Regions from separate parts of the Cupriavidus sp. FW305-27 genome, predicted to be linked through region 3. Evidence: predicted binding sites of a transcription regulator. Region 3 holds the regulator's gene; each other region holds the start of a gene.
What was found. Region 3 encodes FNR, which switches genes on or off when oxygen is low (the NO sensors DNR and NnrR bind a similar motif). Its sites were predicted from a motif close to TTGATNNNNATCAA; they were not measured.
Positions count from the first base shown of each region.

Region 1: the regulator FNR is predicted to act here: its motif matches at 5,794-5,807, upstream of AC3WRI_RS12175 (MBL fold metallo-hydrolase RNA specificity domain-containing protein).
Region 2: the regulator FNR is predicted to act here: its motif matches at 5,312-5,325, upstream of AC3WRI_RS12105 (universal stress protein).
Region 4: the regulator FNR is predicted to act here: its motif matches at 5,126-5,139, upstream of AC3WRI_RS07235 (universal stress protein).

Region 1 covers NZ_JBYTAG010000020.1:30,940-38,820, forward strand. The annotation lists gene AC3WRI_RS12155 (bifunctional acetate--CoA ligase family protein/GNAT family N-acetyltransferase) at 1-1,684, shown strand, start outside; gene AC3WRI_RS12160 (response regulator) at 1,968-2,366, shown strand; gene AC3WRI_RS12165 (response regulator transcription factor) at 2,406-3,053, opposite strand; gene AC3WRI_RS12170 (universal stress protein) at 3,451-4,281, opposite strand; gene AC3WRI_RS12175 (MBL fold metallo-hydrolase RNA specificity domain-containing protein) at 4,341-5,699, opposite strand; gene AC3WRI_RS12180 (cation-translocating P-type ATPase) at 5,923-7,881, shown strand, end outside.
Region 2 covers NZ_JBYTAG010000020.1:16,074-23,954, forward strand. The annotation lists gene AC3WRI_RS12080 (PHA/PHB synthase family protein) at 1-1,702, shown strand, start outside; gene AC3WRI_RS12085 (universal stress protein) at 1,941-2,780, opposite strand; gene AC3WRI_RS12090 (DUF1488 family protein) at 3,141-3,419, opposite strand; gene AC3WRI_RS12095 (universal stress protein) at 3,460-3,912, opposite strand; gene AC3WRI_RS12100 (carboxypeptidase-like regulatory domain-containing protein) at 4,257-4,736, opposite strand; gene AC3WRI_RS12105 (universal stress protein) at 4,789-5,253, opposite strand; gene ald (alanine dehydrogenase) at 5,421-6,536, opposite strand; gene AC3WRI_RS12115 (TPM domain-containing protein) at 6,789-7,640, opposite strand; gene AC3WRI_RS12120 (pyridoxamine 5'-phosphate oxidase family protein) at 7,771-7,881, opposite strand, start outside.
Region 3 covers NZ_JBYTAG010000027.1:42,649-50,529, reverse strand. The annotation lists gene ccoN (cytochrome-c oxidase, cbb3-type subunit I) at 1-760, shown strand, start outside; gene ccoO (cytochrome-c oxidase, cbb3-type subunit II) at 779-1,441, shown strand; gene AC3WRI_RS15085 (cbb3-type cytochrome oxidase subunit 3) at 1,445-1,609, shown strand; gene ccoP (cytochrome-c oxidase, cbb3-type subunit III) at 1,612-2,529, shown strand; gene ccoG (cytochrome c oxidase accessory protein CcoG) at 2,579-4,051, shown strand; gene AC3WRI_RS15070 (membrane protein) at 4,081-4,290, shown strand; gene AC3WRI_RS15065 (hypothetical protein) at 4,287-4,532, shown strand; gene fnr (fumarate/nitrate reduction transcriptional regulator Fnr) at 4,596-5,321, opposite strand; gene AC3WRI_RS15055 (sulfite exporter TauE/SafE family protein) at 5,400-6,158, shown strand; gene scpB (SMC-Scp complex subunit ScpB) at 6,727-7,581, shown strand; gene rluB (23S rRNA pseudouridine(2605) synthase RluB) at 7,587-7,881, shown strand, end outside.
Region 4 covers NZ_JBYTAG010000010.1:113,439-121,319, forward strand. The annotation lists gene AC3WRI_RS07220 (ClcB-like voltage-gated chloride channel protein) at 1-1,652, opposite strand, end outside; gene AC3WRI_RS07225 (DEAD/DEAH box helicase) at 1,952-3,475, shown strand; gene AC3WRI_RS07230 (serine/threonine protein kinase) at 3,494-4,540, shown strand; gene AC3WRI_RS07235 (universal stress protein) at 4,588-5,028, opposite strand; gene AC3WRI_RS07240 (CaiB/BaiF CoA transferase family protein) at 5,380-6,447, shown strand; gene AC3WRI_RS07245 (carboxymuconolactone decarboxylase family protein) at 6,540-6,950, shown strand; gene AC3WRI_RS07250 (LuxR C-terminal-related transcriptional regulator) at 7,112-7,738, shown strand; gene AC3WRI_RS07255 (L,D-transpeptidase family protein) at 7,823-7,881, shown strand, end outside.

The DNA of each region.
Region 1 (7,881 bases), on a different contig from region 3:
GCTGGACTTGGTGCTGCCCGCCACTTGGCCGCGCGCGAATCCAATCGACATCATCGGCGACGCGCCCGTCGAGCGCTACCTGCAGGCCTACGCCATCCTGTGCGAGGCGCCCGAGGTTGACGCTGTGTTGATGATCCATGCGCCCACGGCCATCGTGCCAGCCGCCGAGATCGCAGCCGCGCTCGTCAGCGCGCCGTCGGGCGGCAAGCCGCTGCTGACCGCATGGCTCGGGGCGGATGCCGTGCTGCAGGCACGCCGCTTGTGCCGGCATGCCGGCGTGCCGACCTTCGATACCCCGGAGCGGGCAGTGCGCGGCTTCCTGCAGGCCTGCGAATACCACAGGAACCAGCAATTGCTGATGCGCACGCCGCCCGCAGACCACACGTACACGCAGGCCGACAAGGAACAGGTGCGCACGATCATCGGCAATGCCCTGCGCGCCGGCAGGGCGTTGCTGACCGAACCGGAGGCCAAGGCCGCGCTGGCCGCCTACGGCGTCCCCGTGGTCGCGACCCGGACCGCGGCAAGCGTCGATGAGGCTGTCGGCCAGGCCACACGGATCGGATATCCAGTAGCGCTCAAGATCCTGTCCCCGGACATCACGCACAAGTCTGCCGCGGGCGGCGTTGCACTGGACCTCGCCGATGCCGCCGCGGTGCGCAGCGCCGGCAGCGCCATGCTCGAGCGGATCTGGCAGCAAGCCCCGGAGGCACGGCTGGAGGGCTTCACCGTCCAGCCGATGGCCGGGCACGGCGATGGCTTCGAGCTGATCGTCGGCGCCGCCACCGATCCCGTGTTCGGCCCCGTCTTGCTGTTCGGCCATGGCGGCGTCAACACCGAACACATCGGCGACCATGCGGTTGCGCTGCCGCCGCTCGACGCGCTGCTCGCGCAAGACCTGGTGTCGCGCACCCGCATCGGGCGCCTGCTGGAAGGCTGGCACGGACACCCGGGCGTCGACGGGGACGGCTTGCTCCAGGTACTGGTACAGGTATCACGCCTGGTCTGCGACATTCCCGAGATCGCCGAACTCGATATCAATCCCCTGCTGGCGAGCGCGACAGGCGTCATCGCGCTCGATGCCCGCATCGCCATCAAGGCGCCGGCGCCGGGCACGCGGCTGGCCATCCAACCCTATCCGGAAGCGCTGGAGGAACGCGTCGAGCAGGACGGCCGCACCATTGTGCTGCGGCCCGTGCGCCCGACCGACGAGGCAGCCTACCAGGCGTACTTCCGCCAGCTGACGCCGGAAGATATCCATGCACGCTACTTCTGCACGTTCCGCGAGCCGGAACACAGCCAGTTGGCAAGGCTCACGCAGATCGACTACGCGCGCGAGATGGCGTTCATCGCGACGACTACCGATGCATGTGGCCAGGCTTCCATCCTGGGAGAGGTCCGGGCGGTTGCGGATCCGGACAATGTCCAGGCAGAGTTCGGTATCGCCGTGCGCTCGGACTGCAAGGGACAAGGGCTGGGAAAGCTGCTGCTCGACAAGCTGATCCGCTACGCGCGCGAAAAGGGCATCGGCGCGCTGGTGGGCTGCACCATGCAGCACAACCGGGCCATGCTGACGCTGGCGCGCACCTGCGGCTTCAGGACCAGCATCGCGGCCGGCGCCGACGGTGTCAGTCTGCACCTTGCGCTGCGCGAGGAGAATGCCAGCGTTCGCACGCAGGGTTGAGGCATCGCAATCGGCACGCGCGCGCAAGGCGTTGGCAATTTCGATCGCCTTCAGGCGCACTGCCGGCGGCGGCCGCTTTCCTGAGACAAGCCGGTAGCCGACAACCTCGGTTGCAGACGCCACCCAGCCGGCTTGCTTGTCGAAACTGTCGTACTCGCTACTGCCAAGCCGGCAAGGCGTGCGCGCGCATGTCAGGGATCACTGACAGTGCCTTCTGCCCCCCTGACGCGACTCTCAGCCGCCCCTGATTTGCCACCGCAAGGGGAGCCGCGATACTAGGACCATGCCAGACCGCAATCCTGCCCGCCTGCTTACCGTGTACTTGCTCGAGCATGCCAATGCGATCCGAACCAGGCAGCTCGGCCTGCTTGGGCGAATGCCTGGCATCCGAGTCGCGGGTGCGGGCGCCAGCGCAGCCACGGAACTTGCCCCGCTCCTGCGTCATCGCCCCGACGTCGTCCTGATCAGCCTGGGCACGGGCTATGCTCATGCGCTCCAGGAGGTCAGGACGCTGAGGTCGACGCTACCGGATTCGATCGTGATCGTGCTGGCCGACAACCTCGGCCCGCCGCTGCGCCGCGCCTGCCTGAAGGCAGGCGGGAGCTACTGCTTTGACAAGACGCTGGAACTCGATGCGCTGCGCCAGACCCTGGCCGGGCTGGCTGCGACTTCGGGGCGATAGGGCACAAAGCCAGCGGCCGACCGACGCTGCACTGTGGCACTACAGGTCCGCATCGTCGTCGAACAGATGATTGCGCATGGCATAGCGCAACAGCATGGCTTCATTGGGCATCTGCATTTTTTCCATCAGCCGCATCTTGTAGGTGCTCACGGTCTTGGCGCTGACGCACAGTGCCGTGGCGATCGCCGTGATGGGCTCGCCCAGCACCAGCCGCCGGTAGACTTCCAGTTCGCGGTCCGAGAGCCTCAGGTGCGGCAGGTCGTCGCTCTGGTCCTTCAGCCCGCTTGCCAGCTTCGTGGCCATCGACTGGCTCACATAGGTGCCGCCCCGGGCTACCTGGCCGATGGCGGACACCAGTTCCGTAGCCGCGCTTTCCTTGGTCAGATAGCCCGCCGCTCCAGCCTGGAACGCACGAACGATGTATTGCTCCTCGGCGTGCATGGTCAAGACCAGGATGCGCAGGGCCGGGTGCTCGCCGCGCAGCAAGCGGATCAGTTCCAGCCCGCTCCTGCCGGGCATGGAAAGGTCAAGCAGGAGCACCTGCGGGGTGCATTCCCGTACCATCCTGGGCACTTGTGTACCATCTGCCGCCTCGCCGACGACCTCGAACACACCGGCCCGTTCCAGGATATGCCGCAGGCCATCCCGTACCACAGCATGGTCATCCGCAATCATCACCCTTGTCATGCCCGTTCCCCTGCTCTCGCGGAAATCGCACGACCAGGCGAAAGCCATCGTCGGGCGAACTCTGGACAAGGCTGCTCGCCTGCGGAGCGGATGAAGACGCCGTCAGGGGCATGCTCTCGTCACTATTACCTTGCCAATGGACTATAGAGTTTGTGCGCGGAAAGGCAACGGCATGGGAAGCGAGATGCGGCTCAGAACCGGAAATTCGCAGGTACCGGCGACGTCGGAGCCACAACCCGTGTGCCGACACCGGCTGAGCCACGCACGTTGGAAACTAGCTCAGGATGCGGCTCGGGTATGTCGGCAAGCCAACATTCGGCCGGCACGCAATGTGCCGGCCGAACGAGCCTGCGGCCAGGCCGTGCGCTGCCACTGCCCCACCGGCAGCGGTCACCCGTCAGTGCGACATGAAGACTGGCAACGATGACTGACGCACCAGGGCGCGGGTGGTGCCACCCAGCACCAGCTCCTTCAGCCTGGAACGGCCATAGCCGCCGGCGACCAGCAGGTCGGCCTGTACCTTGCAGGCAAGTTGCGGCAGAACGTGGTCGGGGTCGCCCTCCCCGACAACCAGGTCGGCATTGATGCCATGGCTGGCCAGCCACGCTGTCAGCCGGTTCCCGCTGTCACGGCCGGTCTCTTCGTCAATGGCAGCCGCGCTGACCACCAGGGCGGTAACAGCACTGGCATGCGCGAGCCACGGCAATGCGTCCGCTACTGCCCGCGCGGCCTCTCGACCGCCGTTCCATGCGATCGCGACATGACCACCAAAGCGCGGGCCGGCCGCGCCCGGCACCAGCAGGATGGGCCGTCCGGCATTGAGCATCGCATACTCCGCAACCCCGGCCAGCAGCGCCGGCACATCGGCATCCGCCGACGGCGGTGCGGGAAGGATGAGATCGGCGAAACGCCCCTCGTCGGCAAGCGCCCAACCGGATTCAGCGTCGATAATGATGTGCCGGGTGGGGATGTCCGGCGACACTTGCCTGGTCAGCGTGTCGAGGGTCTCCTTGTGACCGGCAACCAGCTTGTACAACTGGCTGGCGGCAAGGGCCGCGTATTGTCCGGCTTCTTCGCCCGCCCCGCGAAACGGCTCCAGGTTTGTTCCAGTCGCAGTCAGCCCGACCACGCTGCCGCCGAATTTCGCGGCAACCCGTGCGGCCGTTTCAATGCGTGCCGACCGGGCAGAATCTTCGCTGAGGTCGACGAGGATGGTTCTGAAGTCCATGACGTGATTCCGGTTTGGCAGACGTAACGAAAGGCGCACATATCAGGCGCCGGCCTGGATCAGTCGAGCGGATAGGAGCGCCGATATTCCGGCATGGTGACCGCCCAGCGCAGGTCGCGCTCGATGTGCTGGCGCAGCGCATCGCTTGCCTGTGGCTCGCCGTGCACGACAAACGTACGCCGCGGCGCCTGGTGAAAGCCGCCGAGCCAGGTCATGAGTTCCGCGGCATCGGCATGTGCGGACAGGTTCTCCACCTGCTCCACCGACGCATGCACGGCGATGTCCTTGCCATGGACGCGGATGTCGCGCCGGCCTGCGGCCAGCGCTGCGCCGCGCGTACCCGCCGCCTGGAAGCCGGAAAGCAGAACGGTGTTGCGAGGGTCCGGGCCGTAGGCGGCAATATGGTGGACCACACGACCACCGGTAGCCATGCCGCTGCCAGCCAGGATGATCTTGGGACTTCGGTCGTGGTTCAGCCAGATCGACTGCTCCATGCTCTGCACCGGGGTGGCGAGATTGCAGGCTGCGGCGCACTCTTCGCGGCTGATGCGCAGCTCTTCCGGATGCAGCGAGAAAATCATGGTCGCGTCGATGGCCATCGGGCTGTTGAGGTACACCGGCACGTCGGGGATTCGCTTGAGTTCGCGCAGGCGGTGCAGGCAGTACAGCAGGCTCTGCGTGCGCCCTACCGCAAAAGCGGGGATGATCAAGCTGCCGCCGCGGCCAATCGTCCGGCTGACGATCTCGCCGAGCACATCGAGCGGGTCGTCGTCCGGATGCCGCCGGTCGCCGTAGGTTGACTCCACCAGCAGGTAATCCGCCTGACGCACCATCTCCGGCGCGCGCATGACGATGTCCTGCTGCCGCCCGAGGTCGCCTGAGAAGACGATGCGCTTGCCGTCGACGAACAACGTGACGATAGCCGCGCCGATGATATGTCCGGCCCGGGCAAACTCGGCCTCTACGCCGGGCACTACCTGGAAGCGCTTGCCGAACTGCATCGGCTGGAGCCGCCGCATTGCTCGTGCAGCGTCGGCTGCTGTGTAAAGAGGCAATGCGGGCCGATGACGCGAGAAGCCCTTGCGGTTCGCATAATCGGCGTCTTCTTCCGCCAGGTGGGCGCTGTCTGGCAACAGGATTCCGCACAGCTGCGCGGTGCCCATGGTGCAGTGCACGCTGCCGCGGAAGCCGTTGCGCACCAGCAGGGGCAAATACCCGCTGTGGTCGATGTGGGCATGGGTCAGCACCACGGCGTCGAGCTTGGCCGGATCGAGCGGCAGTGGGTCCCAGTTGCGCAGGCGCAGGGTCTTGTATCCCTGGAACAAGCCACAGTCGACCATGACCTGGTGACGGCCGGTATCGAGCAGGTACTTGGAGCCGGTGACCGTATCGGTCGCGCCGAGGAATTGCAGTTGCATGCTGGTGTCCTTTGACGCTTGCGCAAAGCCGTTGGCCCCGCCACGGGTGCCGCTGGCCGATACAGCCAGTCTAGGAGGGGGAACCGGGTGGTGGTTGATCCGGATCAATCATGCGGAAACGCGAGTACCTACGCTTGAACAGTGTCCGGACCCGCCCGCCGCACGTGGCGTACGCCCAGGTGTGCACGCGTGGCTCCGCGCCCGGCATACCTTGGGAAACCTCATGCAAAATCGCTCCAGCGCGTTGCAAACGGATCGCCCCCGATCTCACGAAGAACATTCCGGCACCCGGGATCGCGTCGATCCGGGACATGTCCCACCCGGCCTGACCACCGCGCAGGCTAATACGCGGCTGGCCGAGGTGGGCCGCAATGTGCTGCCTCAGGCGGCCCCTAGGTCGGTGGCCGCGGTGTTTCTGCGCCAGTTCCTCAGTCCGCTTATTTACATTCTCCTGGCCGCGGCAGCGGTGTCGCTCGCGTTGGGTGACCTGAAGGATGCACTGTTCATCGGGGCAGTACTGCTGATTAACGGCGTCATCGGCACCGCACAGGAGCATACGGCCGACAAGGCGGCCGTGGCGCTGCGCAGGATGGAGCAGCCCCGTGCCACGGTGATCCGGGACGGCATCCAGCAGGAGATCGATGCAAGTACGCTGGTACCGGGCGACCTGGTGGTGCTGGAAGCCGGCAACCGAGTGCCGGCCGACCTGGAACTGACCTCCGCCATTGACCTGCAGTGCGATGAATCCCTGCTGACTGGCGAATCGCTGCCGGTGCGCAAGCTCTCAGCATGTGATGCCAGCAATGCCCCAGCGAGCGCCCGCCAGTGCCTGACCTTCGCCGGCACGGTGGTGCTCCGCGGCAGGGGCCACGGCATCGTCGTGGCAACTGGCGCTGCCACGCAAATTGGCCGGATTGCGCGGGAACTGGGCCGCGAATCCATCTCGCAGCCACCTTTGATTCTCAGGCTCCAGCGTTTTTCCCGACTGATCGCGGTGGCGGTAGGCGTGGCTGTGGCGTTGCTGGTGTTGGTGGGTATGCTGCGCGGCATGGCATTGCGCGAACTGTTCATGATGTCGGTCGGACTGGCGGTGAGCGCGATCCCCGAAGGACTGCCCGTCGCCATTTCGGTGGCGCTGGCGATCAGCATGCGGCGGATGGCGAAGGCCCATGTGATCGTGCGCAAAATGCCCGCCGTGGAGTCGCTTGGATCCTGCACCAGGATCGCCACCGACAAGACCGGCACCCTGACCATGAACGAGCTTGTCGTCACCGATATCCGGCTTCCCGACGGCACGGCGTTTTGCTGCGACGTCGGACACGATCTGGACAACTGCACGATCCGCGCCGCCGGCACCACCGACCATGACGCGAGAACGCGGGTAGCGGCCCTGCTAAGGGCCGCGGCGCTGCCAAACGAGGCCCAACTATCCAGGGAGCGTGATGGCTGGACTGGCACCGGGGACAGCGTGGACGTGGCGCTGCTGGCCGCAGCGCACAAGGGGGGCACCGTAGCCAATGAGATCCGACAGCGGTACCCCTTGGTGGCCCGTATCCCGTATGAGCCAGACCTGCGGTACGCGGCCTCGTTCCACCGGCACGAAGAGACGATCCGCGTGTTCGTCAAGGGAGCGCCCGAGACTCTGATTGCCATGTGCGACCAGGCGGACGTTCGCGGCCATGCCGTGCCGATCCGGCGCGAAGGACTGCTTCGGGAAAAGGCAGCGCTGGCCGCGCAGGGACTACGCGTGCTGGCGTTCGCAGAAGGCACGATTGATGCAGAGCCGGACGGGTCCTACGGACACGGGCACCTGGTCAACCTGACCTTTCTGGGAATGGCAGGCATGAAGGATCCGGTTCGCCCGGAGGTCCCGGACGCTATCCGACGCTGCTACAGCGCCGGCATCGACGTGGCGATGGTGACTGGCGACGATCCGTTGACAGCCAGCGCAATTGGCGCGCAGGCGGGGCTGCGCTTTACCACGGACCAGGTCGTGACGGGCGAGCAGGTGCGCCAGGCCGAGAGCAAGGGGCCGCACGGACTCGACCAACTGACCCGCCGTGCGCGCATCTACGCCCGCGTCAGTCCGGATCAGAAGCTGTCCATTGTCCTGTCGCTGGCAAGAACCGGCCATTTCGTGGCGGTCACCGGCGACGGCGTCAACGACGCTCCTGCGCTCAAG
Region 2 (7,881 bases), on a different contig from region 3:
GGCGCAAGTCTGGATGGACAAGCAGATCCGCGCCGGCCTGGCCCGTGCCACCGGGGGCCTGTCGGTGATCTCGGCAAGTCTGGCCGGACTCGACTGGGCGCTGCAGCTCGGCATCTCCCCGGCAAAGATTGTGCAGGCATGGCAGGTGTGGCTGCAGCACAGCATCGAGGACTGGCCACGGCTGTTGCCGACCGCGGCCGAGCCGCCGTCCGTTGACCTCAGCGATCAGCGCTTTGCCGATGCCGGCTGGCAGGACTGGCCTTATCGCTGCTGGCGCGATGCGTTCATGCGCAACGAAGCCTTCTGGGAGTCGCTGACGCAGGATATTGACGGCCTGTCGCGTCATCACCAGCACATCGTCGCCTTCTGCGCCCGGCAATGGCTTGACCTGCTCGCGCCCGGCAATGTTTGGTGGATGAATCCGACCATTGCCAGGACCGCCTCGAGCACCTTCGGCGCCAACTTCCTGCAAGGCGCCCATCACTGGCTGCAGGACGCCAGTGAGCTGTTGTCAAAGGTGCCTGGACTGCCTGCGGGGCGCCCCGCGCTGGAATTTCTACCCGGGCGCGACGTGGCGCGCACGCCTGGCAAGGTGGTGTTCCGCAACGCACTAATTGAACTGATCGAATATGCGCCCGCCCTTGGCGCCAATACAGTCTGGCGCGAGCCGGTGCTGATCGTGCCGTCCTGGATCATGCGGTACTACATCCTCGACCTGAAGCCCGAGGATTCGCTGGTGCGCTACCTGGTCGAGAGCGGCCATACCGTGTTCATGATTTCATGGAAGAACCCGGACGCCTCGGCCCGCGACTTCGGGCTTGACACCTATCTGGAGGCCGGGCTTCTGACCGCGCTCAACACCGTGCACGCGCGCTGCGACGGCGCGCACGTCCACGCCGCCGGGTATTGCCTGGGCGGCACCCTGCTTGCCACGGGTGCCGCCATGCTGGCCCGCGACGCCGCCGGCGGGCCACTGGCCAGCATGACGCTCTTTGCGGCAGAGACCGATTTCCATGATCCGGGCGAACTGGGCCTGTTCATCGACAAGAGCTCGCTCGCCACGCTCGACGCCCTCATGTGGAGTCAGGGATATCTGGACGGGCCTCAGATGAAGTCTGCCTTTCAGATGCTGAACGCCCAGGACCTGATCTGGTCGCGCGTAATGAGCGAGTATTTGCTCGGCCAACGTTTGCGCGCCAACGATCTGGTCTCCTGGAACCGCGACACCACCCGCTTGCCTTACCGCCTGCATTCGGAATGCCTGCACAAGCTGTTCCTGGGCAATGAGCTGGCCACCGGCAAGCTGTGCGTGGGCGGACAGCCCGTCGCCCTGTCGGACCTCGACCTCCCGCTTTTCGTGGTTGGCACCGAACACGACCACGTCTCGCCCTGGCGCTCCGTGTACAAGCTGCACTTACTGACCAAGGCTGAACTGACCTTCTTGCTGACCTCGGGCGGCCACAACGCAGGCATCGTGTCCGAGCCGGGCCACCCGGGCCGGCGCTACCATGTGCATACGCGATTGCCCGCCGCGCCCTACCTGAGCCCGGAGCAATTCCTCAACGTGGCTGTGTACCGCGACGGTTCCTGGTGGCCGGCGTGGCATGACTGGCTAGTGGCCCACTCGACAGCGCGCTGCACGCGACAGGCGCCGGGCCAGGGGCTCGCGGACGCTCCTGGTACCTACGTGCTGGAACCCTAGCCTCTTGTTCACTGTGCTGCGCCTGGCAACCTTGCGAGCGGGCAAACTTTCGGGTAGCCGGATCGAATGGAAACATGCCGTCGGACACGGGAAATGCCGGCCGACGCCTAAGGAACTCATTCCAGAAACCCCGCGCAAGCTGGTGGAGCGTTCGGTTGTGTCCCACATCCCGCTCCCTGGCAGCAGCCGAACCGCACCGCACCTCACTTCATCGCATCGCCGAGGCGCTGCGGCAATATCAGTGCGACATCAGGACCGGCACTGTCATCGACTCAAGCAACGTGCGGGTGACACCGCCAAGGACCAGCTCGTGCACCCGGCTGTGCCCGTAGGCCCCCATGACGATCAGGTCAGCATTTCGGTCCGCGGCGTGTGAGAGTAACATCTGGCCGACGTCTTCGCCGTCTTCCGCTCCAAGCGTGCAAAGCTGCACCGCCACGCCATGCCGACCCAGCCAGTCCACGGCATGCTGAGGCGGCGAAACCCATGTCCCCTTCAGAACCCCAGACGGTGTCCACGAGACCACCTCCACAGTGCCCGCGCGCTGCAGGAGCGGAAGCGCATCGCGGATGGCCCGCGCCGACTCGCGGCTGCCGTTCCACGCCACCATGATGTTCTTGCCAACGCTCGGGAACCGGCCCGCATACGGAACCACCAGCACCGGCCGCCCGCATCCCAGCACAATGGATTCAACAAAGCCGGGCTCGGCGTAGGCGGCTTCATCAGTGGGATCGCGCTGTCCGAGGATGACAAGATCCGCCCGATGCGCCTCTGCCTGGACCGTTGCCGCCGTGGCCCAGTCCGGCGCCCGCCATTCCGTAATGACGGTTACCTCGTCCGTTGCGCCCATCAGGGCGTGACGGGCCCGCTCGCCGACCTGATGCCGCCATTCGGTGTAAGAGGCAAGATTGCGGTCACCGTCCACCAGGTAGCGCACGGCGGTGGGATCCGGCTTGCCGACGGCTAGCAGGCCAACCAGCGTGGAATGAAACTCCAGCGCCAGCCGGGTGGCGAGGTGCAGCCGGTCGTACACGCGGCGGCCGGCATCGAGATGAACCAGGATCGTTGCGTAGTCCATGGATTGACTCCATCAGGCAGCCCCGGACGGAGCTTTTCTTGAATCTATATCGCCACCCCGCCCCGGATTTGTCGTGCATCAAGCCGTCTTCGTGTCCGCGCTACAGGCAATACCGCTGGCACCAGGTACGAGTTGGCCCAGGCTGCCTGCCGCCAGCGCGGCGGTGCGTGGCTTCGGCGGCCGCAGCAGGTCCGGTACGGCGGTACACGCTGTGCATAGCGGCACCAACGCGCAGGCGGCAAGCCTGCGCCATCCTGGCCGTTTCTCCGGTGTGCATGACTGCAAGCGATTCTTCATGGGTAGCTCCTTGTAAGGACGCGCACCGCCCGGTGGCGGCTGCCGCCGGCCAGGACGTGCGCCTCACACCGCGAAGCGAAAATGGCCGCTGTGCAGCACGATGTGCCGCGCACCTGTCATCTCGAACAGCGCTCCCGCGACGCGTTCAATGTCCTGGCGGTTGCTCATGAATGCCGGCAGCAAATCTTCACTGCGGTACGAGCGTGCGCCGAAATGATCCTCAAGCGCCTCGGCAGTGATCTCATAGGTCGCCGGTGTGCCATCCACCTTCACGGCACACCGCAGGCTTGGCCCGGTCGGGCAGTAATCCGGCGTCTCGCCGGAAAAGTCGATCGTATGCATAGCTTTCTGGCGTAATGCCCTCCAAAATCTGTTCGCCTGCTTACGCTTCCTCGGCGCGGAGAAGCAGGACGGGCGCGACGGCCAGGTTGATCACGCTTCGCGCGACGCTGCCCATGACGAGTCGCCGCACTCCCCGGCGGCCGTGCGTACCCATCACAACCAGATCAGCGCCCCAGCCATTGGCTTCGGCAGCGATCGTGGCAGCAACGTCGCCCTCGACCATAGGCTTACCGAGCAGCCGCGTTACGTGGCGAATACCCGCTGCGGCAAGCCGGCCGGCGGCGGCAGCGAGAACGCTTTGCCCCGCCGTCGTGAGGTCCTCTATCAATCTCACCGGATCCAGATTGCTGGCATCCAGAAACGGGCTGCGGTCATCGACCACATGGACCACCTCCACTTCGGCGTTGGCGGCGCGCGCGATGATCATGGCCTGTTCCAGGGCAAGTTCCGATGCGGCGCCGCCGTCCATGGCGACAAGGATGCGCTGGTACATAGCGGTTTCTCCGGCGATGGGAGCCTGTGGCGACTCGGGTCTGGACTGGTTAAATGCAGCGTAGGGCAACCGGCGCAACTGCTGTTGATACGTGTCAAAGCCGCGGTACCGCGCTCCAACCGCCGCTGGTCGCGCGCGCATCGGCAGTCTTCGCGCAGGGGTTGCGGCTCGCGGATTCAGGCCTGCCCACGCCGAGCGGCTCGCCTGCTTGTCCCCGAACGAAGCCTGAGCGCTTCTTCTTCCCCTTCCAGTTCCGTCGCTTCTCTTTCGCGGGATCGTCCCTGAACCGCCGCGAACTTGCTTGCGCGGTGTCGTGCCCGCGGCGACACGTCCGAGCGGCGGGCTCAGCGACGCGGACAGGGTGTCGTGGCGCAGAGCAGCCAGTCGTCCTCGAGCGTATTGACCGGCAGCCGGAACGTCACCTCGAGCGGCTCGCCAGCGACGACGATGTCGCGCATCTGGTCCCGCCCCTGGTAGCCGACCGCGAGCCGATAGGCACCCGGCCTGAGTCGCATATAGAACAGCGGCCCGCTAGCCGTAGTGTGCAGCACCGGGCGGCCCTCCTGGCTGGCCACGACCACCGTGGCACCGCCCAGCGGCTTCCCGCGCCCGGCATCCACCATCGTCAGCCGTACATTGAAACGCGCGGCGATGGCCAGCATGCTTTGCATGCCCGCCTCATCGTCTCCACCCGATACGTAGGAAACGCCGTGCTGCTCCATGATCTGCACGCCAGCGGGCGCGGCGCGAGTGGCGCAACCCGCCGCCGCAACGGCAATCGCCAGCGACGACAGGCCGAGGCCTAGGCTTCTTGAAACCTGCATTTGCGTCACTCCGGAAGAATTATTGGGGTTTTCGCAGGCCGGAACCGAACGGTCAGGGCGTATCGCCGCGCGACTGCTGCCGAACGAGCAGCACGGGGCGAACCGTCTTGCTGACCACGTGCTCCGAGACCGAGCCCAGCACCATGCGCCGCACGCCGCGATGGCCGTGTGTGCCCATGACGATCAGGTCCGCGCTCCAGTGGTCCGCTTCCGCTATGATCGCCTCGGCAATCTTCGCAGGGGTGCCGGGCGTCTCGGCCAACCTGCTGCTCCAGCGCACGCCGGCGGCACTGAAGCGCTCGCCGGCACGAGCCAGCACCTGCTTGCCATAGGCAATGATGTCGGCCATCAGCCAGTGCCGGTCACCCGGGCTGACCTCGAAGAACAGGTCGCTGTCGTCGACGACGAACATGGCGCTGACCTCGGCGTCGGTGGTCAGCGCCATCGACACGGCCTGCTCCAGGGCATTCAAGGATGAACGGCTGCCATCGAGGGCTAGGAGAATGCGGCGGTACATGGCGACCTCGGCTTCGGCTGTGGTTCATCCCAAATTAGCGGTCGCAAGGACATGCGGGTTGATGCCAGTCAACCAAGCCAGCCACACCGCTGTGATTCGGCTCATGGCAGTGCTGCTGCACTAGGGGTGGCCGACAGCAACGTGTCGGCCGATACTGGCGGCCGCGCTCAGGTCAGCACCTGCTCGGCGGGTACATGGGCGTAGCCATGGGCGCTTGCGACGGCCGCATAAGTCACACTCCCGCGACAGATATTCAGCCCGGCCCGCAGGTAGGGGTCGTCTGAGAGCGCGCGGGACCATCCCTTGTCGGCAAGGGCCATCGCATGACCGATCGTGGCGTTGTTCAGGGCAAAGGTGGAGGTCCTCGCCACCGCTGCCGGCATGTTGGTCACGCAGTAGTGCAGCACGCCGTCCACCACATAGGTCGGATCCGTATGGCTGGTCGGGCGCGATGTCTCGGCGCAGCCTCCCTGGTCTATCGCCACATCCACCAGCACCGAACCCGCTTTCATGCGCGCGACCATCGCACGCGTGACCAGCCTGGGCGCCTCGGCGCCAGGCACCAGCACCGCGCCGATGACCGCATCGGCCGAGAGCAACGCGCGCTCGATACTGTCAGCGCTGGAGTAGACCGTCACGACTCGATTGCCGTACACGGAGCCGAGATGCCGCAGTCGTTCGATATTCTTGTCCAATACCGTCACGCGCGCCCCCATGCCAACCGCGATCTGGACAGCATTGGCGCCCACCACGCCGGCGCCGATCACCACGACATGTGCCGGCGCGACGCCCGGGACGCCGCCGAGCAGCAGTCCCATGCCGCCGTTCGGCTTCTCGAGGTAGGCTGCCGCCACCTGGACTGACATGCGGCCGGCGACCTCGCTCATGGGGGCCAGCAGCGGCAGACCACCGTCAGGCCCCGTAACCGTCTCATAGGCGATGCAGACCGCGCCGGATTGCAGCAGCGCGGCAGTCAGCTCACGGTCCGCGGCCAGGTGCAGGTATGCATAGAGGATCTGCCCGGGCCTGAGCAGCGCCAGTTCGCGTGGTTGTGGCTCCTTGACCTTGACAATCATCTGGGCCCGGTCGTACACGGCCTTCGCATCGGCAGCCAGCTTCGCGCCAGCCGCTTCGTATTGCGCGTCGGAAAGGCCAAGCGCGGCCCCGGCCCCGGCCTGGACCATGACCTGGTGACCGCGGCTGACAAGTTCGCGCACGCAGGCAGGCGCCAGGCCAACCCGGTACTCGTTGTCCTTGACTTCTTTAGGCACGCCGATCCACATGGCCTTTGCTCACGCGCGTGGTAATTCGGCAGATTCCGCACCAGGTGCTTGAATCTTCAGTCCACGGCCGGATGCACCGAGGCCTGTCCGTGGCCACACGTATGGCAACACCTGCATGGCAGCCTCGATGTCGGCAGATATCGAAATAATTATAGGGCCCAAGGGTTACATAGCTGCCCAGCCATTTCACATCCAAATATCGCCATTTTCGCCCCCTCGGCGGACGCCGCAAGATGTGATTGATGTTTGCCATCACCACTTGCCGGAAGCACCACCACCGCCAAAGCCGCCGCCACCGCCGCCGAATCCCCCGGGCCCCGACCGGCCGCCATATCTTCCCGAGCGGCCGCCGATAGCCAGCAAGCCCATGTGCGGGCCACCCATCAGCGTGAACAAGAGCGCGATTGCCCCTGCAACGATGCCGGCAAAGATGGCGCCAGAAAGCATCCACGCGACCACTCCAACGGCCCCACCCGTCGCGACTGCACCCGGGAAGCGCCCCAGCATGGAACGCAGTAACCCACCCAGAACCAGAGTGAGCACAAGCAGGATTGGCATCAGTTGCCGGACGGGGTCACCCGTATCCCCTGCTCTTTCCTCCGTAGGTGGCAGTGGCTCCCCTTCGATGACCCCAAGCATGCGGTCGATGCCCGCAGACACACCGCCATAGAAGTCGCCCCGCTTGAATCGGGGCACGATATCATCACTGATGATGCGCTTGCTCGCGGCGTCAGTCAGGACGCCTTCGAGCCCGTAACCCACCTCAATACGAAGCGTGCGGTCGTCCTTGGCGATGATGAGCAGCGCGCCGTCATCAACGCGGTTACGTCCCAGCTTCCATTGCTCGACCACGCGAAGCGAATACTGTTCGATGGTTTCCGGTCGGGTAGTGGGAACCATGAGAACTGCAACCTGAGCTCCCTTCCTGGCTTCGAAGGCCTGCAGCGTCTGGTCCAGGGACGCCTGCTGTGCGCGCGTTAGCGTACCAGTCAGGTCAGTCACTCGCGCCGTCAATGACGGAACGGCAACCTCGGCGATGGCTCCGGGAAACACGAAGGCAGTCAGCACCAGAAGCAGGCCTCGCGCGGCCGTGCGCAGGTTCAACTGGCACCACCGAGGGCGCTGGCCGCAGCGGCACAGATTAATGGCTGGCATGACGAGCACCGCCCACATCTTGCGCACGGCACACCTCCGGAACGAAAGGTCTCTTGACTTCCCTCAGCGGACCCAGGTGTCAGCAGCTGACAAGATCCGTATGTCCGAAGCCCTTGGAATAGTCGAGCACGGAAATAACTGTCGGGGTCACCCTGAATATTCGGACGTCCTCCGCGGTTGGCATCGGCAC
Region 3 (7,881 bases):
TCCCAAGCAGGCCGAGCGCCCGATCTACTCCTACCGCCTGTCCATCGTCCACTTCTGGGCGCTGAACTTCACCTACATGTGGGCCGGCCCGCACCACCTGCAGTACACCGCGCTGCCGGACTGGGCACAGTCGCTGGGCATGGTGTTCTCGCTGATCCTGCTGGCGCCGTCGTGGGGCGGCATGATCAACGGCATCATGACCCTGTCGGGGGCCTGGCACAAGCTGCGCACCGACCCCATCCTGAAGTTCCTGGTGGTGGCGCTGTCGTTCTACGGCATGGCCACGTTCGAAGGCTCGATGATGTCGATCAAGACCGTCAACGCGCTCTCGCACTACACGGACTGGACCATCGGTCACGTGCACTCGGGCGCGCTGGGCTGGGTCGCGATGATCTCGATCGGCTCGCTCTACTACCTGATTCCGCGTCTGTTCGGTGAGAAGCAGATGTACAGCGTCCGGCTGATCGAGTGGCACTTCTGGATCGCGACCATTGGCGTGGTGCTGTATATCGCCTCGATGTGGATCGCCGGGGTGATGGAAGGCCTGATGTGGCGCGCCACGCAGCCTGACGGCACGCTGACCTATGCCTTCGTCGAAGCGGTCAAGGCCAAGTACCCGTTCTACCTGATTCGCTTGCTGGGTGGCCTGTGCTTCCTGTCCGGCATGCTGCTGATGGCCTACAACGTGCTCAAGACCATCGTCGGCAAGCCCGCCGTGGATGCGCCGATTCCGGCCAGCATCACTGCCTCTGCCCACTGATCAATCCAGGATAGAAAGATGTCCGACAAACAACGCTTCTTTTCCCACGAAACGCTGGAGAAGAACATCGGCTGGCTGATCATCTGCACGATCCTCGTGGTCAGCATTGCGGGTCTGGTCCAGATCGTGCCGCTGTTCTTCCAGCACTCCACCACCGAGCCGGATCCGGGCATCACCCCGTATTCGCCGCTGCGGCTGATGGGCCGCGATATCTATATCCGTGAAGGCTGCGTCGGCTGCCACTCGCAGCAGGTCCGCACGCTGCAGGCCGAGACCGAGCGCTACGGCCACTTCTCCACGGCGGGCGAGTCGGTCTACGACCACCCGTTCCTGTGGGGCTCCAAGCGCACCGGTCCCGACCTGGCGCGCGTGGGCGGGCGCTACTCGGATGACTGGCAGCGCATCCACCTGCGCAATCCGCGCGACGTGGTGCCGGAATCCGTGATGCCATCGTACCCGTGGCTGGAAAAGGCCGAGCTGCCCACCAACGACATCCAGGCCCGCATGCGCGCGCTGGTGCGCCTGGGCGTGCCGTACACGGATGCCGAGATCGCCAAGGCACCGGACGAGCTCAAGGGCAAGACCGAAGAAGATGCGCTGGTTGCCTACCTGCAAGGCCTGGGCACCAACCGCCGCAACGTCCGCGTGGATTCCGCCGCGGCTGCGGCACCCAAGGAGTAAGCCATGGCCATGATCACTGCCATTGCGACCGTCGTGTCGATGGTCGTCTTCCTGGGGATCTGCTGGTGGGCCTGGTCCGCCGGCCGGCAGGCCGCTAACCGGGAATCCGCCATGCTGCCGTTCGCGCTGCCTGACGAAACCACGACAACATCGAGCCGGAACACCTAGCCATGAGCGATTTCATTTCCGAATTCTGGAGTTATTACATTGCCGCTATCGCGCTCATCGGCATCGTCTGGTGCGTGTGGCTGCTGTTCTCGCAACGCAAGGTCGCCAAGACCACCGGCGGCACTGAAGACACCGGCCATGTCTGGGACGGTGACCTGCGCGAGCTGAACAACCCGTTGCCGCGCTGGTGGATGTGGATGTTCCTGCTGGCCTGCATCTTCAGCCTGGCCTACCTGGTGCTGTATCCGGGACTGGGTTCGTATGCCGGCGTGCTGAAGTTCTCCACGCAGGGCGAACTTGCCGCGCACCGCGCGGCGCAGGAGAAAATGCAGAACGAGATCTACTCCAAGTACCTGAAGATGGACGTCAAGCAGGTGGCGGCGGATCCGCAGGCGCGCGAGATCGGCCAGCGCCTGTTCCTGAACTACTGCGCACAATGCCACGGCTCGGACGCGCGCGGCAGCCGCGGCTTTCCGAACCTGACAGACAGCGACTGGCTCTATGGTGGCGAACCCGACATCATCCAGCAGACCATCACCAAGGGCCGCAATGGCGTGATGCCGCCGTTTGCCGCGGCCATCGACGCCAAGCAGGCGGGCGACGTGGCGCAATACGTGCGCTCGCTGTCGGGCCTGTCGTCGGACCCGATCCGTGCGTCGCGTGGCGAGGGCGCCTTCAAGACGACCTGCGTGGCATGCCACGGCGCCGGCGGCAAGGGCAACCAGGCGCTCGGCGCGCCCAACCTGGCGGACAACGTCTGGCTGTATGGCAGCTCGGAAGGCAGTATCGTCGACGCAATCCTGAAGGGCCATAACAACCACATGCCTGCGCATGAGGAGATCCTGACGCCTGAACGCATCCGGATGCTGACGGCCTATGTCTGGGGTCTGTCCAATACTGGGGGCGGAGCCGGGCAATGACCGACGACTCATGTGAGCGGGCGCTGGCAGCTCGCGGGAGAGCATGCCCATGAACGCACCCGGGACCGAAGAAATGGCCCGGGCGGCCGCCCTGCAACGGTCGGCCGCTGCGCCGGGCGAGACCTCTGACGAAACGCTCTACGAGGTCCGCCGCAAGATCTACCCGCGCTCGGTGACGGGCGCATTCTCCAGCTGGCGGGTCTGGCTGGTGATCCTGACCCAGCTGATCTACTACGGCACGCCCTGGCTCCAATGGAATGGCCGCCAGGCCGTGCTGTTTGACCTTGGCGAGCGCAAGTTCTACATCTTCGGGCTGGTGCTGTGGCCGCAGGACGTCATCTACCTGGCGGTGCTGCTGGTCATCTCGGCGCTGGCGCTGTTCCTGTTCACGGCGATCGCGGGGCGGCTGTTCTGCGGCTATGCCTGTCCGCAGACGGTCTACACCGAGATCTTCATGTGGATCGAGCGGCGGGTCGAAGGCGACCGCATCGCCCGCATCCGGCTCGATGGCGATCCGTGGAGCCTGCGCAAGTTCCGTCTCAAGGCGACCAAGCACTTCCTGTGGGTGCTGATTGCGCTCTGGACCGGCTTTACCTTCATCGGCTATTTCGCACCGATCCGCGAACTGGGCGGCGAGGTGCTCAGCCTGTCGCTGGGGCCGTGGCAGTCGTTCTGGATGCTGTTCTACGCGTTCGCCACCTGGGGCAATGCGGGCTTCATGCGCGAGCAGGTGTGCAAGTACATGTGCCCGTATGCGCGTTTCCAGAGCGTGATGGTGGATCGCGATACCTATGTCGTGACCTACGACGTCGGCCGCGGCGAGCCGCGCGGAAGCCGGTCGCGCAAGACCGACCACCACAAGGCGGGGCTTGGCGACTGCGTCAACTGCAGCATCTGCGTGCAGGTGTGCCCGACGGGCATCGATATCCGCGACGGCCTGCAGTACGAGTGCATCGGCTGCGGCGCCTGCATCGACGCCTGCGACCAGGTCATGGACAAGATGGAATATCCGCGCGGCCTGATCCGGTACACCTCGGAAAACGCGATGCGCAAGGGCTTGTCCGCGGCGGCATCACGCAAGCGCCTGCTGCGCCCGCGCGTGGTCATTTATTCCGTGATCTGGGTGGCGTTGCTGGCCGGGTTCATGGCTTCGATCGCGCTGCGCACGCCGCTGAAGGTCGACATCATCCGCGACCGTGGTGCGCTCGGCCGTGAAGTGGAAGGCCGCTGGATCGAGAATGTCTATCGCCTGCAGCTGATCAACACCACCGAAGCGCCGATGCAGATCAGCGTGCGCGCCGACAGCGACGAACTGAAGAACCTGACCGTGGAATACGATAAGCAGGCCGAATCGCTGGCGCCGACGTCCAACCGGTTGCTGCCGATCCGGATCCGCGTGCCGATCGAGGCCGCGGCGCAGGGCACGCACAAGATCAACGTGACGGTGACGAGCGAAGGCACGGAGCAGGGGCATGCCGAAATCCGGCAATCCACCAGTTTCATCGTGCCGCGCGATTTGTGAAGCTAGGTCGTCAAGATGAAGGGGGCAAGATGAGTCAGCAAGGCAATCCGTGGTGGAAGGAGCCGTGGCCGTGGCTGTTGATGAGCGGCCCGCTGGTGGCGATGGTGGCGTGTGGCGTGACGATCTGGCTGGCATCCACGCATCCGGACATGCCGGTGCAGGGTGCAACGCGCCATGGCCTGGTGGTCGAGAAGGCCGACGCCGCGCCGCCCAAGGCTGCCGCTGTGAGGCAGCCATGAGGTTGCGCTGGCTGATGTGGGTACTCTGGCCGGCGTTCCTGATGGCCGGGTTCGCGACCGCGACGGTGTTTTCGGTGGTGGATCCCGGTGACCTGAACTTCTTCGGCCAGCCGATCGAAGCGTCCCGCGAATCGGTCTACACCGTTGGTTTCCTGATGGCCTGGGTGTTCTGCGCGTTGTCCAGCGGACTGACGCTCTACACCATGCCGACGCGGCTCAGCGATACCGACGAACTGGAATAAGCGGATCGGTGTGAGGTCTGCGCTGCCATGTCCGCATGCGGTACCTGGCAGCGCCTTGGCCGCTTAGCAGGAGCGGCTGTAGAGCTGCTTGATGCCGTCGATGTCCACGAGCTTGACGTGGCGCTGGCGAATCTGGATCAGGCCGGCTTCGGCAAAGCGGGAGAACAGGCGGCTGACGGTTTCGAGCTTCAGGCCCAGGTAGCTGCCGATCTCTTCGCGGCTCATGCGCATCACGAACTCGGACGCCGAATAGCCGCGTGCCGACAGGCGCTCAGAGAGGTTGATCAGGAAGGCGGCAAGCCGTTCCTCGGCGCGCATCGAGCCCAGCGTGACCAGCATCAGTTGGTCATGCGTGATTTCCTTGCCCATCAGGCGCAGGAACTGCTGCTGCAGCGACGGCAGGTCTGCCGACAGGGACTGCAACTCGCTCATGCGGACCACGCAGACTTCGGTGTCCTCCAGCGCGGCGGCATCGGAGGCATGCTGCATCTCGCCCAGCCCGTCGAGACCGACAATTTCGCCGGGCAGGTGGAAGCCGGTAATCTGCGAGCGGCCGTCTTCAGTGGTGACGTGGGTCTTGAGCGTGCCAAAGCGCACGGCATAGACCGCGGTGAGCGGATCGCCCATGCGATACAGGGTTTCACCCTTGTGCACACGGATGCGTTCCTGAACCAGCGTGTCCATCTTGGCGAGGTCTTGCTGCGACATGCCGACCGGAAGGCACAGCTGCCCCATCGCACAGGTGGAGCAGCGTGGTGACATCTCGGTAATGGGAATGGAGGTGAGCAATTGGAACCTGCTAGAAATGGCAGCGAGGGCGCGATAACGGCATTTTACCGTGCGATGTGATGTGGTAGGGAGTGAGAATTGACACTTGGCGTACTGATCAGCGTTTTTCTGCTGGCTTTGCTGGGCGGGGTCCACTGCGCCGCCATGTGCGGCGGCGTGGCGCTGGCCGTGGAGCAGCGTCACGGCGCGGCGGCGACGATCAGTCTGGTGCCCAGCCGTGCCGCCTGGCTCGGCGAGTTGCTGATAATGCACCTGGGCCGGATCTCGACCTATATGCTGCTTGGGGCCGCGCTAGGCGCGGTCGGTGCTTCGGCGTGGAAACAGGACTATCTGCCGGTGCAGCGCTGGCTGTTCGGCGCGGGCAGCGTCATGCTGCTGTGGTCGGGCTGGCGGTTGCTGCGCGGCAACACGTTTACCGTCGACTGGCTGGAGCGGCTGGCGTCGCGTGCCAGCGCAGCGGTGGCGCGCCGGCTGGGTGGCGTGGCACGCGGCATGCCGTCCTTTGTGCGCGCACGCGGCGGCCTGGCGCGGCGATACGGCGTGGGCCTGGCGTGGGGGCTGGTGCCGTGCGGCATGGTCTATGGGGCGCTCACGCTCGCGCTGCTGGCGGGCAATGCGGCGTCCGGCGCACTCGTGATGGGCGTGTTCGGGCTCGGCACACTGCCTAACCTGCTGGTGCTCTCCGGCCTGTCAGGCTATTTGCGTACGCTGTCGCGACGTCCCGGCGTGCGCCTGGGGGCCGGCCTGGCGGTAATGGCGTTCGGCGGCCTTGGCATTGCGCGAGCGGTGCTGTTGCCACATTCGCTGGCCGAGCATGGATTCTGCCTGGTGTTCTGAGGCGCCGGCGCTGCGCCGGCAACGGATGATGGTTGCAGGCGGGGGCGGGAATGCCATACAATCGCCAACATTGCGGTATCGCGCGGTGTCTTGTGAGCCGCGGTAAGCAGCGGGCGAGCAGCGCCAGGCGGCCTTCATACCAGAAGGTGAGTTCAGGGCAGGGGAAGCGGAAGGTTTTCGATGCCCGTCCCGTCCCCACAGTCCATCCGGTTCAAAAGATCTGGTTCAAAAGTCCGGCTGGCACTGCGGTGTTGGCGATGCCGGCCTTGCTCCCGATACCCGTTTTTCTTGCGTCCGAGGCCTTCAGTTCGCTGACAGCGACGTCCGGTATGTGCGGACGCGCTACGCAAGAGGTTCGCTGGCTGGCCCATAACGGCATGCGAACGATCTCCTGCCGGAACGCCCGGCAACTCGATGCAAAGATAGGGAAGTGCACGGCTTGGATGCAGCAGGTATCCGGCTAGCTGCGCAATGAGATGGCGGTGGCTTTCGCACCGCTGTATCCAAAATCTCCGGTGCCCCGGATCCGTCCGGGAGCAGGTGCAAAGACAGGCTGCACACCATCAACATGAATACCCAAGAGGCGAAGATCGTCCTCGAGACGGCGCTGATCTGCGCGCAGGAACCGTTGCGCGTCAATGATCTGCGGCGGCTGTTTGACGACGACGTCGGCGCAGACACCATCCGCGTGCTGCTTGATGAACTGCGGCAGGACTGGCGGCCGCGCGGCGTGGAACTGGTGGCCCTGGCCAGCGGCTGGCGCTTCCAGAGCCGGCCGGAAATGCGTGAATACCTGGATCGGCTGAATCCAGAAAAGCCGCCAAAATATTCGCGCGCGGTGATGGAAACACTGGCGATCATTGCCTACCGGCAGCCGGTGACCCGCGGCGATATCGAGGAAATCCGCGGCGTGACGGTCAGCACGGAAGTCATCAAGAAGCTTGAGGACCGCAGCTGGATCGAGGTGATCGGACACCGCGACGTGCCGGGCAGGCCGGCGCTGTATGCGACCACCAAGGCGTTCCTGGACGATCTTGGCCTGCGTACGCTGGATGAGCTGCCGCCGCTGGAAGATGCCCAGGCGCAGGCGCAGGCAACCCTGCTGGAACAGCAGGCCATCAATTTTGAAGACCTGGCTGCAAACAAGGCGGCCAGCGCCGACGAAGAGGCTTTTGCCAACCCCGCCGCGCATGCGGCGGATGTGGCTGAAGCATCCGTCGCAAACGAAGCCGAGACGACCGGCCCGGTCGACCAAGGCGCCAATGGCTTTGACGCGCAACCGCTGCAAGCTGCAGCCGACGATGCCGCCGAGGCCGCTTCCACCGAACCAGCCGCACCCAATCCGGACGGGGCGCGGGGCGATTTGCCGGACAACGGCACCCCGCCGCACCCGAGCGAGCACGACGAGCGCGTGCCGAACTGAACAACATGCAACATCCGATAGTGAATATCTTGTCTGATTCCGTTGAGCAAGACACCCGCAATGCGGGCGCACCCGCCGACACCGGCGCCGCAGAACCCGGATCGGGCAGCGAAGCCGCGCCCCGCCGCAAGGGGCTGCGCCGCGGGCTGAGGAACCTGGTCGCATCGCGCCGCCAGGCACAGGACCGCGGCGAGGGCGCCGAAGGCGCCGGCGGCCAGGCCGATGCCGGTGAAGCGGGCGCCGCACAGGCGGCGGGCGGTGCGCGCGGTGGCCAGCGTGGCCGCGGCAAGCGCAAGACGG
Region 4 (7,881 bases), on a different contig from region 3:
TGCTTGGACACCGTGCCCATCAGTTCGCGGCCGGCGCTGTCGCGCACCAGCGGGATGCGGTTGATGCCGTGCTCGGCAAACACCGCCAGGGCGTCGCGCAGGCGCGAATCCGGCGTCAGCGCGGGGAAGTCGCGCTCGGCCAGCGCCAGCACGTCGTCCGCGGCGCCCTCGCGCTGGGCGCGCTGCAGCGCATGGATTGACAGCGCGCCCAGCAGGCGGCCATCCGCTTCGACCAGATAGAGGTAGCGCGTGCCGGTCTCGGCAAACTTGTCGGCTGCGGCCGACAGGGTGGCGTTGGGGTCGAGCACGGTATCGGTCGGGTCGCACAGGCCCGCCAGCGTCAGCGTGCGGGCGTGTTCGGCCGCGGCCGAGGCCTGCGCGCGCTCGGCGATCACGCTGTACAGCGACAGCGTCTGGCAGCGTGACGCGGTGTAGTACGCCGCCACTGCGCCGATCATCGACGGCAGCAGCAGCGCGGGCGCCAGCGTCATCTCGAACACCATCAACACCGACATCAGCGGCGCCTGGCTGGTGGCCGCCAGGAACGCGCTCATGCCCACCAGCGGCAGCAGCGGCGCCGCAGCGGCCGCCGTGCCCTGCATGCCGATGGCCAGCAACTGCCCGAGCGCCGCCCCCACGAACAGCGACGGCGTGAACACGCCGCCGACCGCCCCCGAGCCCATGCTGATCACCGTAGCCACCAGCTTGGCCAGCAGCACGCCGGCCACCGGCACGCTCAGCGGCTGCTCCTGCAGGATGGTCTGGATGGTGGAATAGCCGTTGCCAACCACCTCGGGCACCGCCATCGCGAGCACGCCGACCAGCGCCCCGCCCAGCGCCAGCCGGGCCACCGGGCCGCCAGGCATCGCTGCAAAGCGGCTGCGCGCAAAGCCCGCCGCACGCATGAACAGCGCGCCCGCAATGCCGGCGGCCACGCCCAGCGCGGCCGCGGCCAGCAGGATGTGCGGGCGCAGGTCGGGGGCGATATCCAGGCCCGGGTAGAGCGGCTGCAGGCCGCCGTGCCACTGGCTGACCATGGCACCGGCCACCGAAGCCAGGAAGAGCGGCATCAGGCGCTGCACCGCGAGCGCCCCGAACACCACTTCGGCAACGAAGACGGCAGCGGAGAAGGGGGTGTGATAAACGGTGGCAAGGCCCGCCGCGGCCCCGCAGGCGGTCAGCATGCGGCGCATGTTCGAGCCGCCGCCGCGTTCCAGCCGGGTCGACGGGAACAGCGAGCCGCACAGCGCCGCCAGCTGGATCATCGCGCCTTCCTTGCCGACCGAGCTGCCGCTGACGATCGAGAAAAACGACGAGAGCGCGCGCAGCAAGGTGATCCGCACCGGCAGGCGGCCGCTGCCGTTGGCCACCGCTTCCATGTAGTCGGTGGCGCCGCCGTGGCTGCCGGCCAGGCGATTGGCCAGCACCAGCAGGCTGCCCGCCAGCGCGCCGCCCACGGCCGGCACCACCACACGCCACGCCAGCGCCAGCGTGGCGAATACGGCGACCACGTCGGCATGGCTGGAAAACAGGACCACGCCCGCGCCATCCAGCGCCTCCTTGAACAGCGTGGTGGCAATGGCCGCGACGATCCCGACCGGGATGGCCGCGAACAGGGTGACTTCCTGGTCTTCGAGGAAACGCAAGCGCATGGCGGCTTTCCGGGGCACATGTGGAGCGGGTGCGGAGCCGGAGAGGGGCGGGCAGAGGCTGTCATGATAGCGCAGCGCCACCCGCGCAGACCCGATGTGCGCCGGCGCGCATGCGGGACCGCGCGCGGTGCAGAACCCGCTGGTCCCGGACTGGTACACTACCGCTCTTTCCTTCGCGGGCGGGCCGGTGCCCTGCCATGCCGGCTTCCCGGCGTTCGCGTTCCGATTCCGATCCGATTACCAGGAGCCATCCGGCGTTTGGCGCACCGCGTGCGCAGCGATGGCCCAAGCAGCAATTCATGTCTTTTTCTGAACTCGGCTTGTCCGACAAGATTGTGCGTGCCGTGGCCGAACAGGGCTACACCACGCCGACTCCCATCCAGGCCCAGGCGATCCCCGCCATCCTCAAGGGCGGCGACCTGCTCGCCGGCGCGCAGACCGGCACCGGCAAGACCGCCGGCTTTACGCTGCCGATGCTGCAGCTGTTGTCCGACTCCGCGGCGCGCGGCGCCAATGGCGCGCAGCGTCCGGCCCGCCTGCCGGTGCGCGCACTGGTGCTGACGCCCACGCGCGAACTGGCCGCCCAGGTCGAGGAGAGCGTGCGCAACTACGGCAAGTACCTGCGCCTGCGCTCGATGGTGATGTTCGGCGGCGTCGGCATCAATCCGCAGATCGAGCAGCTCAAGCGCGGCGTCGAGATCGTCGTGGCCACGCCCGGCCGCCTGCTGGACCACGTGTCCCAGCGCACCATCGACCTGTCGCAGGTGGAACTGCTGGTGCTGGACGAAGCCGACCGCATGCTCGACATGGGCTTCATCCACGATATCCGCAAGATCCTCAACGTGCTGCCGGCCAAGCGCCAGAACCTGCTGTTCTCGGCGACGTTCTCCGACGACATCCGCGCGCTGGCAGACCGCCTGCTGAACAACCCGGCCTCGATCGAGGTGGCGCGGCGCAATACCACGGCCGAGACCGTGGACCAGCGCGTCTACCCGGTGGACCGCGAGCGCAAGCGTGAACTGCTGGCCCACCTGGTGCGTCAGCATGACTGGCACCAGGTGCTGGTGTTCACCCGCACCAAGCACGGCGCCAACCGCCTGGCCGAGCAGCTGACCAAGGACGGCCTGTCGGCACTGGCGATCCATGGCAACAAGAGCCAGTCGGCGCGCACGCGCGCGCTGTCGGAATTCAAGTCCGGCACGCTGCGGCTGCTGGTGGCAACCGATATCGCCGCGCGCGGCATCGATATCGACCAGCTGCCGCACGTGGTCAATTTCGACCTGCCCAACGTGCCCGAGGACTATGTGCACCGCATCGGCCGCACTGGCCGCGCCGGCGCCGAGGGCGAAGCGATCTCGCTGGTCTGCGTGGACGAGATTGCGCTGCTGCGCGATATCGAACGCCTGATCAAGCGCAAGCTCGAGCAGACTGTGCTGCCGGGCTTCGAGGTCGACCCGAGCATCGCACCCGAGCCGATCCAGAAGGGTCGCCAACAGCGTGGCGGTGGTGGCCAGGGGCAAGGACAAGGCCAGGGCCGCGGACGCGCCCAGGCGCGTCCGGCCGGCAACGAAGGTGAGGGCGCCCAGCGCCAGCGCCCGGCGCGCGAAGCGCAGGCTGCGCCGCGGCAAGCCCAGGGCGGCCAGCCCGCCGGCGGCGCGCGCAATCCCGCACCGCGCCGCGACGGCCAGGAGCCGGCGCGCCAGCAACGGGCCGCGGCGCAACCCGCGCGCCAGCCGCACGACGCGGCCCCGGCACCGGCGCGCAATCGCCGTCCGGCGCCGCAGGCCGCGCTGCTCGGCGGCAACCGCAAGCCGGCGCGCTGAGCGGGACAGGCTGACACCATGCACGCGTCCGACACCCCGGCCGACCCCGGCGTTCCCTACGCCGGCCTGACGCCGGAGCTGATGCTGGACGCGCTGGAAGGCGCCGGCCTGCGCCCCGACGGGCGCCTGCTGGCGCTCAACAGCTATGAGAACCGCGTCTGGCAGCTGGGCATCGAAGATGCCGCGCCGGTCATCGCCAAGTTCTACCGTCCGGGCCGCTGGACCGATGCGGCCATCCTGGAAGAACACGCCTTCGTGCAGCAACTGGCCGATGCCGAGATCCCGGCCGTGCCGGCCATGGTGCTGGCACCGGGCGCGGCCGGCACGCTGCTGCATCACGCCGGCTTCCGTTTCGCGGTATTCCCCCGCTGCGGCGGCCGCGAGCCGGCGCTGGACCGTTCCGACACGCTGACCTGGCTCGGCCGCTTCATCGGCCGCATCCACGCGCTGGGGGCGACGCAGCCCTACCAGGCGCGCCCGGCGCTAAATCTTGAAACCTTCGGCGTTGCCCCACGCGACTGGCTGCTCGCCAGCGGCTGCATTCCCGCCGACCTGCTGCCCGCATGGCAATCGGTGACCGACCTGGCGCTGGACGGCGTGCGCCGCTGCTATGAGCGCGCCGGCGAGGTGCGCCTGCTGCGCACCCACGGCGACTGCCATCGCGGCAATGTGCTGTGGATCGGCGAGGACGACGCGCGCGGCGGCACCCATGGCGCAACGGGCCCGCATTTCGTTGACTTCGATGACAGCCGAATGGCGCCGGCGATCCAGGACATCTGGATGCTGCTCGAGGGCGACCGCGCGGCCATGCAGGACCAGCTGGCCGACATCGTTGCCGGCTATGAGGACTTCGCCGAATTCCAGCCGCGCGAACTGTGGCTGGTGGAAGCGCTGCGCACGCTGCGGCTGCTGCACTACAGCGCCTGGCTCGCCAGCCGCTGGGCCGACCCGGCCTTTCCGGCCGCGTTCCCTTGGTTCGGCACGGCGCGCTACTGGCAGGATCGCATCCTGGAACTGCGCGAACAGGTGGCGCTGATGGACGAAGCGCCCCTGTGGGGCGCCTGAGGTCTACCGGTCGGCGCCGCCAGGGCGCCGGTTTTCCACTACTTTGCTCAACCCTTCTTTTCCGGCGCCTTGACCAGCAGCACCGGGCACTCGGCCTGCGCCAGCACGCGGCCTGCGACTGAACCGATCACCGCATCGAAGAACGAACCCCGGCCATGCGTGCCCATCACGATGGCCGCGGCGTCGACCGAGCGCGCACAGGCGACGATGCGCTCCGGCGCGAAGCCGTGCAGCGGGTGCCGCTCGAACGGCACCTTGGCTGCGGACAGGATCTCGCAGACCGTCGCCATGGCCTTCTCGCTGGCCTCCTTGTGCCAGTCATCGATGGTCTCCTTGCTGACAAAGGCGCGCACCTGGCCGCTTACTTCCGGCGCTACATGCACGACATGCACGGTGAAGCCGCTCTGCAGCAGCTTGCCTTCGGCGATAAAACGGGCCGCGGCGTCGCTGAAGGCCGAACCGTCGGTGGCGAGCACGATATTGGTCATGTTGGAAATCTCCTGGATGGGGGCTGTCGGCAGGCGGTGCGCCATGAGGCGGCACCGCCATCTGGAACCATCATGGCACCTAGTGTCCTGCCAGGACCCGATTTAGATCAAGTCGGATCGGATTTATCCGATTTCGCCGTGCGATAGCCGGCCGGCTGACGGATTCCGTCAAGCCGGCTGAAGCATTTGGCCATTGCCCCGTCAACGCCGTGGCGCGTAGCATGCTCCCGAGCCCCGCGGCAGGCATTCGCACGTCCGCGCTGCCGCAGGCACGGCCCATCCCATACCAATTCAATGCAAGCTGTCCCCCGGCCATGGCCCGGGCGGGCGGCGATTCCGGAGACGACGATCATGAGTGAGCGTGGCAACCTGCTGCCCCTGCGCGGTATCAAGGTGGTGGAATTCGAAGGCATCGGCCCCGGCCCGTTGTGCGGTGCGATGCTGGCCGGCCTGGGCGCCGAGGTCACGCTGGTGACCCGGCCGGTCGCGCCGGATGCCCGCCGCATCCTGCGCGGCCAGCCCGTGCCGCCTGAGATGGAGCTGGAGCACGGCAAGCGCGTGGTGCAACTGAACCTGAAGTCTGCGGACGACGTGGCCGCCGCACTGGACCTGGTGGCCGGCGCCGACGCGCTGATCGAAGGGCTGCGCCCGGGCGCGATGGAGCGCCTCGGCCTGGGCCCGAAGGCGTGCCATGCACGCAATCCGCGCCTGGTCTACGGGCGCATGACCGGTTGGGGCCAGACCGGCCCGCTGTCGCAAAGTGCCGGCCACGACCTCAACTACATCGCGCTGACCGGCCTCTTGTCGATGGCTGCGCGCGCAGGCTCACTGCCGATGGTGCCGCCGACCGTGATGGGCGATGCCACCGGCGCGCTTGGCCTGGCATTCGGCATCACCAGCGCCATCCTGAGCGCGCGCGCAAGCGGCGAGGGCTGCGTGGTGGATGCGGCCATCACCGATATCGTCGCCATGCTGGGCTCGCTGGTGCAGGTGTCGCGCGCAGCCGGCACGCTCGGCGGCCCGCAACCGAGCCCCTTCCACGATTCGCCGTTCTATGACGTCTTCCCTTGCGCCGACGGCCGCGCCATCACGCTGGGCGCGCTCGAGCCGCAGTTCTACCGCGAGCTGCTCGAGCGGCTCGAGCTGACCGACATCGACCCCGCCACGCAGTATGACCGTGCCCAGTGGCCCGCGGTGAAGGCCCGCATTGCCGCTTGCATCGCAGGCAAGTCAAGCACTCACTGGGAGGCGTTGCTGGGCGGCACCGACGTGTGCTTTGCGCGCGTGCTGACCCTGGACGAGGCCGCGCGCCATCCGCACAACCAGGCACGCGGCACGTATCGGCTGTACCGGCAGGGCGAGCGCGAGGTGCCGCGTTCGGCGCCGGCGCCGCGCTTCCTGCCCGCGGGCACGGAATGACCTGGGGCCGCGGCACCGATGCTGCGGCCTCTCGAATCGGCTTGATCGGTTCGGCTACCATGCGGCATCCACCCAGACCGGAGACCCATGCCATGGCCGAACCCAGCCAACTTCCCGTCTACACTCCCACGCCGGCCTTCGAGGCCGGCCTTGACGTGCGCACCGAAGTGCTCGGCTCCGAGCACGTCCGGCGCGCGCTGGACGCCGCCGCACAGCAGGGCGACACCAGCCTGCAGCAACTGGTGACGGAGTTCGCCTGGGGCACGGTCTGGACCCGCGACGGCCTGGACCGCAAGCAGCGCAGCCTGGCAACGGTGTCGATGCTGATTGCGCTGAACCGGCCGCAGGAGCTGGCCGGGCACCTGCGCGGCGCGCTCGCCAATGGCGTTACGCCGCAGGAACTGCGCGAACTGATGGTGCACAGCGCGGTCTACTGCGGGTTCCCCGCGGCGCTGGATGCCAGCCGCAAGCTGACTGAAGTCCTCGACGCTGCCAACGGGTAACGCCGACCGCGGCATCAATACGAAAACAGCGATGCAGAAGAGTCTGACTCTGATGCAGATTTTGCCGCATCTGCGCGGCGAGGATTCGGCGCATCAGGATCTCTCCGGCCCCTTAACCTTGGCACCAGGCCAAGCCATGCAAGTCGTTAAGGAGCCTCAAATTGCATCTCGCGCTGATCGTCGACGAACCCTCCCGGTTCCGAACCACGCTGTCCGCTGAAATCCGCGCTGAGTTGGGCGCCGGTGAAGTACTGGAGATGGACGGCATGCAGGAAGCATTCCGGCTGGTCCGCGAGCAACGGCCGGGGCTGGTGCTGGTCGATATCGAGTGCTTCGGCAATCCCGGCATCGACTTTGTCCGGTGCGTCTCGGCGACGCAGCCCACCGTGCCCTTGCTGGTACTGTCCGACAGCGACGCCACCCTGGCCTCGGTGCGGGCGCTGCGCGCCGGCGCCCATGGCTTCGTGGTCAAGCAGCGTGGGCTGGCCGAGGTGATGCAGGCCGTACGCGGTGTGCTGAGCGGCTACCTGGTCTTTCCCATGCATACGCTGGAAACCGTGCGCCAGATCGGCGAGCAGCGGGAATCCGGCTTTGCGCGGCTGAGCAACCGCGAGATCACCATCCTGCAATACCTGGCGCGCGGCCATTCCAACAAGTCGATCGCGGCGCAACTGCTGATCAGCAGCAAGACGGTCAGCACGCACAAGGCCAACATCATGGCCAAGCTCAATGTCGGCTCCCTGGTCGAAATGGTGGACTACGCGCGCCGGCATCAGCTGGTGTGGTAACGCGCACCCCGGGCGGCTTGCGGCACCATGCCGCCATCGCGGGTAGACTGTTGGCGTGTGTGACGAATCCGAACTTTTCGCCCGATGCCACCGACCCTGAATGCCGCCGCACGCCGCCTGGGCGCTGTCGTGCTTGCCTGTGC